2 regions of the Vibrio owensii genome follow, and region 1 is predicted to be linked to the other one. Evidence: riboswitches for the same ligand, from Rfam matches in the RefSeq annotation. Region 1 holds a riboswitch; the other holds the start of a gene.
What was found. Region 1 has a riboswitch for cyclic di-GMP ahead of A9237_RS03320 (calcium-binding protein). Riboswitches for the same ligand answer to the same signal wherever they lie in the genome.
Positions count from the first base shown of each region.

Region 1 (4,316 bases):
ATTTCTTTTGAAATAGACGTCGATGAGCTTTCGACGTTCTTAACGTCAGACCACAAGATGCCTACATTTACTACATCCCCATTGGAATCTGCAGTATAGAACCCAAGAGAATTGTTGAATCCAGCGTCTGATCCTATGAGTTCGACATCAAAAGTGCCATTAAACTCGCTGATGTCATACATGCCGTTTTCTGGCGTAGGCAAGGTTTCTTGGTTATCACCACCAAGTAGAACATCATCACCGCGTCCACCGTGTAACTTATCTGTACCATCACCAGTGAGACCAACCGCTTCTACCGATGTAACAAAGAAATCACTCGCGTCCTGCCCATTGCCTTTGTCAAATTCAGGTCCAACAGCAGAAAACTGAATTTCATCAAAAGCTTTGAAGCCCGTGTCTTCAGGTGTTATTTCTAAGTAGCCGCTGTGGTTGTTGCCATCTTTCAAATCAGCAGCCGTGAAGTCTCCTTCAGCGACAAGAATACCTTCTCGGTAAGCTGCCCAATGACCAGTTTCATCAACGCCATCATTACCTTCATCGAGGTAGAGATTCGAAATGCCCACTTTGGCTGCCATTGTATGTTCTTCTAGACATACAGACAGAATCTCTGACCCTATTGTGTCTGGTCCAGCACCGTCACTGTCGATGTACGAGTAGCCGATCTGTGAGTTAACACCGCTTTCCGAGTTGCCTTTTACACCGTATCCGGTTTCACCGTTCGCTGCTCCTTTGGTGACAAGCATGCCCTCTGAACCATCAGGATTGTAAGCTGTCGCGTTATCAAGACCCAAACCGTCACCCTCTGGTGCCTCAGCGGAGTCTAAATCTAACTCAAACTTACCAGACTGCTCATTGAAAGAAAGGGCATCAAAATTGTCACCAATGAGTACGTCTGCGCCTTTGTTACCTCGGATTAAGTCATCACCGGGTTTCGAGCTTTCATCGATATTGTCTCCGTCTCTAGGAGTGCCATCACCAATCAATACATCGTTAGCTTGGTATTGGTGAAGAGCGACATTATCGAGTAGGGAACCAAGCGAATCTTCGTTACCATCGGCCATAAATGAAATGGTATGTTCGCCAGCGCCTAGATCTAGATCTAGATTGACCGTTTCCCAGCCATAGTTGTTGTATGTTCCGACAACTTCGCCATCAATGAGAACCTTCAGACCGTTTGTGTCTGCATTAGAGGTGCGGTTGGTGTGATCAAATGAGAGTTTGAATGTGCCTGCGGTATCAACCGTGAAGGTTTGACTGACGGTTGAGTTGGTTACGGTATTATCGCCATCTTTATGAGAATCAAGTTCTAATACGTTTTCTCTTGCTGGATCTTTGTTAGACCCATAACCGCCATCGTTTTGGATTTCGATTAAACCTTCGGTTGCTTCCCATCCACCATAACTAGAGTAGGTTTGCCAGCCGCCATGATCGACAACAGGAGTATCGCCTACGCTATCATCAAAATCACCATTGGCTAGTAAGTTATTGTCATCCGTTTTAGCTCGACGATCACCATAAATAATGTCGTTGTTACCACCGCCTTCGACATAGTCGTTGCCAGAGCCAGCAACAATGATGTCATCGACACACCCCACATGCTCTACGTCTTTATCACGAGCTAAGTCGATGTTGGGATTTACGCCAGCTTCGTCTTTTGCATCAATACTGTGGTTCCATGATTCGATAACATCGTTACCGTCTCCGGATTTAATTGCTTCAGATCCTCGACCTCCGGCAATAAAATCATCACCATCGCCTGTCTTAACGATATCGTCACCTTTACCAGCGCGAACTTCTAGATCTGCGCCTGAATTGTCTTCAAGGTGATTATCTACATCCCTTGACACTCCATCTTGAGTTGGCCCGTCTACTAGATTGCCAACTTTTGCATTGGTGTCTGTTACAGAAACTTCTTCCGCCATTGCTTTGTCCTCATATATCGCAAGATACATAGAGGCAGCTCAGCCATCTCAATGCCATTTGAGATCTGTAGCTTTCCGTCCCCACCTCGCAGTGGGTTTGGCTTTATCATCCTTTTGTTTATCAGTTAATTAGCCAGTAACGTCGAGGGATTATGATTTTTTGAATAAGTCTTACATCTCTCGCATCGCTTTATATGAAGCGACGGCGAGAGGGTTGAGCAAATAGTCCAACGGGGTTTGATCTTCTATCAGGATCATGACCTCTGCGGGCATTCCGGGGTATAAAGAGACCGACTCTCCGAGTTGATTTAACATGTTGGCATCGAGTGACACTCGCGCTAGATAAGCGGAGGATCCTGTTGCTTGATCGCTAATGCGGTCGGCAGAAACGTGAATCAACTTCCCCTCAATTGGCGGTGTTTTCCTAAAACTAAAGGCCGTAAGTCGTACTTGTGTTGCCTGTCCGATATGAAGAACCTCGATATCTTCTGGTTTTACAAGCGCTTCCACAATAAGCTCATCTTCTTGGGGTACGATTTCCATTAATGTGTCGCCAGGGGCGATAATCGCATGCTCACCCACAACATTAAGTCCAACAACGACACCACCTTGGGGCGCTCTGATCTCGACACGTTCTAAGACATCACTCGCATTCACCATCGCTTCTCGAGTCTCGTTTAGTTTACGTTCAAGTTCTTGAACTTCTTCACCGAGTGTCTTCGCGTAGTTAAAATCTGCGTTTGCGAGCTCCATTTTTGCCTCGGCAACAAAGCCTTTGGCTCGACCTATCTGAGCGCTAAGATCAGCAATTTGGCCTTCTAATTGAGAATGTTCGCGTTGTAAATCTAAGTACCGAGACTTAGATGTGTTGCCCGATGTCAGCAGCTTTTTGTGCATGGCAACTTGTTCAGAAAGATAACGAATACTCTCTTTTCCTGCTTGGTAGCGTTTTTGTAAACCCACCATATCGAGGCGAGCTTGCTCTATCTTCTCAATTAAAATATTGCTCTCACCAACGCGTAGTGAGCGTCGTTTTTCATATAAAGCTTGTTGTGTGCGAATGATGGATTGAATATCGGCAGAGTCACTTCGAGAGAGCAGACGGCTATCGAATTGAATTTCAGGATGATCGGCAAGTTCTGATTGCAAGCGATTTAAACGTGCCAAATCGCTCTGCCATTGTGCTCTCAGTCGGTTTAGGTTGGCCTGAGCTTGAGTCGCACTTAACGTTATGAGCAAATCATCTTTGGTTACCCAATCCCCATCTTTGACGTGCACTTTCTCAATAATTCCGCCTTCTAAGTGTTGGACTGGTTTTCGCTTGGATTCCACAATCACCACTCCGGGGGCAATAGCGGCCGAGCTAAGAGGAGAGAGGCTAGCCCAGGTCATAAATCCACCCACCATGATAAATAGAACCAGCATCGAGATGAGAACCACGGGTTTGGTAGTGAAAGAGAGCTTACGTCCATCTTCGAATTCAATGCCGGAGCGTTGTAATGTCGTTTTACTCATTCGAAGCCTCCGACTTTGGTTGTGTTCGAGAACGTTCATCCATCATGGATCGTAAAACTTTGCTTGCTTCACCCGCTTTGGTGATTTGGCCTTGGTTGATTTCGACTACCCAATCGACATGGCGTAGTAGGTGAGGTTGGTGCGTAATCATGACGACGGATGTGCCTTCTTCGCGGCAAGAAGCCAATAATGAGGTGAGGTATTCTTCTCCCTCTTTGTCCATGTGCGAGTTGGGCTCGTCTAAGACCAGCAATTTGGGTTTGAAACAAATTGCTCTTGCCAGAGCAAGTTTTTGTGCTTGCCCGCCAGATAGCTGGTGGCCGCCATCTCCGATGATGGTCTCGTAACTATTTGGTAATTGAAGAATGGTTTCATGGACACCAGCACGCATGGCTGCTCTGATGATTTGCGAGTCGGTTACTTCTATATCGAAGTGAGCGATATTCTCTTTAACGGAGCCTTGTAAGAACTGGATGTTTTGCGGCAGATAACCGACCGTGTGTTTGAACTGGTCTCGATCCCAGTGGGTAACGTCTAAACCATCAATGCACACTTTGCCCGAGGTTGGTTTATGTATGCCAGTAACGAGTTTACATAAGCTGGTTTTTCCTGAACCACTGGCCCCAATGATTGCAACACGATTTCCTGCCTCTAACCTGAGTTTGAGCTGTTTAAGAACAGGTTCACCTTTATGGTGCTCTGGCGACCAAACCACTTGATCAAAACGAAGCTCTCCTGAAACTTCTGGTAACGTGATTCGTTCAGGTTCAGTTTGGCTTTTATTGACGACTCGCTTGATGCGGTCGGCTGCGGCAAGTCCCGTTTTCCAGCCTTGAAATCCTGCGGTCAGTTGTTCAATCGGTTGAAGCGCGCGAGCCA
Region 1 covers NZ_CP019959.1:763,724-768,039, reverse strand. Annotated here, with positions in the region: gene A9237_RS03320 (calcium-binding protein) at 1-1,922, opposite strand, end outside; cyclic di-GMP riboswitch class I at 1,953-2,034, opposite strand; gene A9237_RS03315 (HlyD family type I secretion periplasmic adaptor subunit) at 2,094-3,437, opposite strand; gene A9237_RS03310 (type I secretion system permease/ATPase) at 3,430-4,316, opposite strand, start outside.

Region 2 (4,316 bases), on a different replicon from region 1:
GGTGATTTAGATGCGATTCTTCGTCCAGTTCATCGCGGTGTGTTTGAGTTCAATGGCTTCTCTGTGCTTGAGCCGCATAAGGTATTTGGCCCAGCAAGAAAAACGGAAGACGAACGCAAAGCTGAGTTAGAAAATTATGCGCAGCGACTGACGTCTATCTTTGAAGAACCTTCGATTAAAATTGGTCAGTACTAATTCCTTCTGCACACGGAAGTCGGCTTTTTCAACTTAGTTTGGAGTCCACTATGAACTCAGAAAAAACACATCAAACCCTGGTCATGTGGGGTGCGAATAAGAACCAAATCTCCAAGATTTTACCAAGCGATATGGACGAACAAGAAGCGCTGCAACGTGAGCAGCATATCTTGGCAATTGAAGAGTGTTTGCAGCTACTTTTTCGTCAACCAGAAGCGCGCAAAACCTTTATGAACAGCGCAAGCAAAAGCGTGTTCTTTGAAGGCAGAAAGCCATTAGAAGTGATCGCATCTGGCAGTCTTGACGATTTAGCAGAAGCACACCGAATCATTCGCAGTATGTTGTGTATCTAAGAAGAGAAAGGGTGACATGAAAGTCACCCTTTGTTGTTATTGAGGTAGTTTGAGTTTTAGTGCTCTGCTATAGAAGGGCTAGATTACTCAGGACAAGTCGCTAACTTCTCTTTTGTTCTTGGTGTCACTGTTACATTTCCATATTTGTCTGTTGGGCAGTATGGAACAAACACTTGAGCCATAAATTGGCTGCCTTCAAAATCTTGCAGCATTTTGCTTTCAAGCTTGTAGAAAGAAGTGACAATCCAGTTACCGCTACCGCGTACTTCTCGTAGAATCAGGTCACTTTTATCTTTGCCGTCATAGATGATCGACCAACCCAGTTTTGCATCGCGCTTCATTGAACCGCGCGTCAGTTCAATACCAGCTTGGTTTTCGATGCTCTCAACGCTGAGTATTGGAAGTGCTTCGTTGAGTGCTCTTTTCTCGTTTCTGCCTTGTACTTTTAAAACGGGGGCTTTCGCTCCGCCAGCGTCACGAGTATTTGAAACGGTTAAGGTCGATTCCATGTTGTTATCGCCTTTTAAAACCAAGCCGCCATCAGATTCGACATCCCAGCCCACACGAGCACCTGCAGCGTTGTTTGCGTCGTGGATGGAGTCAAAATTTTTGCCTTGAAGTGCGAAGGCATTTGTCGATAGGAAGAGTGATGAAATGACGATTGTAGTGATTGAATTTTTCATTTTTCGGATTCCAAGTTCCGCAACCCGGCTGTCTTAATTCCTTTTTATCTTGAACAGATAAGACCCGTGGCTTTCCGTCCTCACCTCACGATGAGTTTGGCAATGAAGTTATTGATATGTGTGTCATATCGCATCTACTACTTTAGGATTAATTAATGTATGCGCAATGAAATGGACTGAAATATCGCTTTTATGGAGTATGCATACTGTTTGTTTTGGGTGCTTGCTCACGCTATGTATGGGTATTTTAAATGTTAAAAATCAATGTGATATAACTATTAATAAAAATGTTAAAATTATACTGACGAAGAAGTTTTAACGTGTTTTTGAGCTTAAACTTGCTCTCGCTCTGACACCATTTCAGGCAGTTAGCAATAAAGTACAAATCTTCAGGCAACAATCTTCAATCCTCCTTCTCCATGCGTTGCTAATCTTATTACCAAGCAATCGAGGTGACTCGAAACACACACAAATCGCGTTTTGTTGCTGAGGTCAGCAGCAAGAGAATTGGAGAAGAATCATGTCAAATAGCAACTTTGCAGCAATCAAACAAATCGGTTACGGCGCAATGGGTCTTGAGGGCTATTACGGTGAGAGTGATGACGCAGTGGCGGTGCAAACTCTGGTTCATGCTATTGAACAAGGCATGATGATCGACACAGCTGACGCTTACGGTGCAGGGCACAACGAAGATTTGATCAAAAAAGCCATCGCGCAAACCAATCAAAAAGCGTTTATTGCGACTAAATTTGGCATCGTGTTTGAAGAAGACCAAGTAGGTAGCACGCTAGATACTGGCTGGGGATTCCCTTTAACCATCAATGGCACTAAAGAGTATGTTGCTCGTGCGATTGATAACAGTCTAGAGCGTTTGGGTGTGGAACAAATCGACCTACTTTATGCACACTACCTAGATCCACAAATTCCGCTTGAAGAAACGGTCGCTGCAATGGCAGATGCAGTGAAAGCGGGGAAAGTAAAAGCGATTGGTCTGTCTAACGTTACAGCGGAGCAAGTGTTGCGCGCTAATGAAATCCACCCAATCTCGGCGGTGCAATACGAATACTCACTGTTCCGTCGTGAAGCGGAAACGGACATCCTACCTGCGGTAAACCAAATCGGTGCAGCACTGGTTTGTTGGTCGCCACTTGGTGCTGGTTTTCTGACTGGTCAGGTTAAAGAGTTGGACGAAAATGATTTTCGCAACAACAACCCAAAAATGCAGGGCGAAAACTTCACAAGCAATTTAGCGCGCTTAGAAGAGATCAAGAATATTGCTGCTGAGTATGACATCACTCCAGCACAACTTGCTTTGGCATGGTTGGTCGCGCAAGGCGATAACATCATCCCAATTCCGGGTAGTCGTAAAACCTCTCGCATTGATGAAAACTTGGGTGCTCTAAACGTCACTTTGAGCCAAGAAACCCTTGCGAAGCTTGATGAAATTGCTCCGATTGGCGCTTTCAAAGGCGCGACACTGGTTTAAGTCTTTTACTGTGTCCCGCATTTATCCCATCACTTGTTGAACGAGTGATGGGCTTTTTGATTCCTAAAGAATGGTGTCGTTAAAACAAAAAAAGATACCGCCTATCAAGACGGTATCAAATGTTATGAATTTGGATGGTTAACGCCAATTAATCAGACGGTTACGAACAGCTATCAATCAACGTCCAGCCTGAGTATGAGTCAGCCGGGGTCAGTGTCGAGTCTGTCCAACGGTCGGCTTCATACAAGCTGCCTTGGTAGGTCACTTGTTCGCCCGGTTGGTACTGTCTTTGTTCGAACTCTGGGATGTCGGCACAAATGCCATCACCGCCACCGCTGTTATCACCAACGACTTTCAATGAAGTTGAATCTGAGGCATTTAGCTCGCCATCAGAAACCTGCAATGAAATCGTGAAGGTGAGGTCTGGGTCTGTGACCGGAGCCGTTACCACTAACGTGTCGCTATTGGTGTCGCCGACAACTGTCAGGTCAGAAGGGACACTCCATTTATAGCTAATCACATCGCCATCTGGATCAGAAGCGTTAGCGGTGATGGTTACGCTTTCGCCACTGTTTACCTGATAGTTCGGAGACAGTGAAACGCTTGGTGGATTATTGTCGACTGGTGGCTTATCGCCGCCGTCACCGCCCCAAATTGAGCCGTCACAATCGTTGCCAACCAAACACGTTGGATTTTGCGCGTAAGCGTCGACTTTGTTGTCTAGCCAGCCGTTGTCCGTGCCGTTTGAGCCCATGGTAACGACCGCCGTAGTTGAGCCACCACCCCATAACAAGGCAAACACGTTGCTCTTCGGTAGATCTTGCATCGCGACATGAGACCAGTCGTAGCCCGCGTCTTTTTCTAGCAATTCTCGAACGTTACTCGCACCGTTGTACGTGGTTGGATTGAGCTGTTTGTCGAGTAGGCCAGTACGTACGTTGTTGATGTCCGTTCCGATGCGTGCATCACCCATAAAGTAAGAACCGCCAGACGCTTCATGTTCAACGTTGATCAATGTATTGCCTTCATCATGAGTCGGCATGTGGCCACCTGGGATTTGCCAAATCATGGCCGGAGACTCAACGCCATCACTGATGGTTTTTACATACGATAGGTAACGTGTCCAGCTGGTGGCGTTGTACGCGTAGTTCGCGATCGCTTCTGAGCCGAAACCGTCGCGCTCATATTTGTCGAACACAATGTAATCTGGTTGGTAAGTGCCAGTGTAAACATCCAGCGAGTTGACGAAGTTCGCCACTTCTTGGCCTTTGTCAGCTGATTGGTCGTCGGTCTGGTGAATCCAGTTGGCAGAGCCTACCGCCCACAAGTTGATTTGCCAGCCGTAAGTTACGTCTTCTGCCAACCCATTCATGATGAAGTTGAGTGACGCAATGTAGCCTTTTAGTGTGTTCTCGAATTGAGGAACGGCCACTGGTGGTTGATAACCGTAAGTCGTCTTCATGTAATCCAACGCACGAGCGAGTTGGTCATTCACATTGACCGCGCCCGCTTGGTTTAGGTCGTCTACATGGCTTGGGTTTTTCTGTAGTTCACCTAAGAAGTCAGGGTTAAGCACAAACGACATTGGCGAGCTGCCAT
Region 2 covers NZ_CP019960.1:2,047,314-2,051,629, reverse strand. Annotated here, with positions in the region: gene A9237_RS25625 (NAD(P)H-dependent oxidoreductase) at 1-195, shown strand, start outside; gene A9237_RS25620 (hypothetical protein) at 246-548, shown strand; gene A9237_RS25615 (hypothetical protein) at 632-1,231, opposite strand; cyclic di-GMP riboswitch class I at 1,247-1,342, opposite strand; gene A9237_RS25610 (aldo/keto reductase) at 1,752-2,717, shown strand; gene A9237_RS25605 (PKD domain-containing protein) at 2,878-4,316, opposite strand, start outside.
Region 2: it holds a riboswitch for cyclic di-GMP, as region 1 does, so the genes downstream of both, A9237_RS25615 (hypothetical protein) here and A9237_RS03320 (calcium-binding protein) in region 1, are expected to answer to the same signal.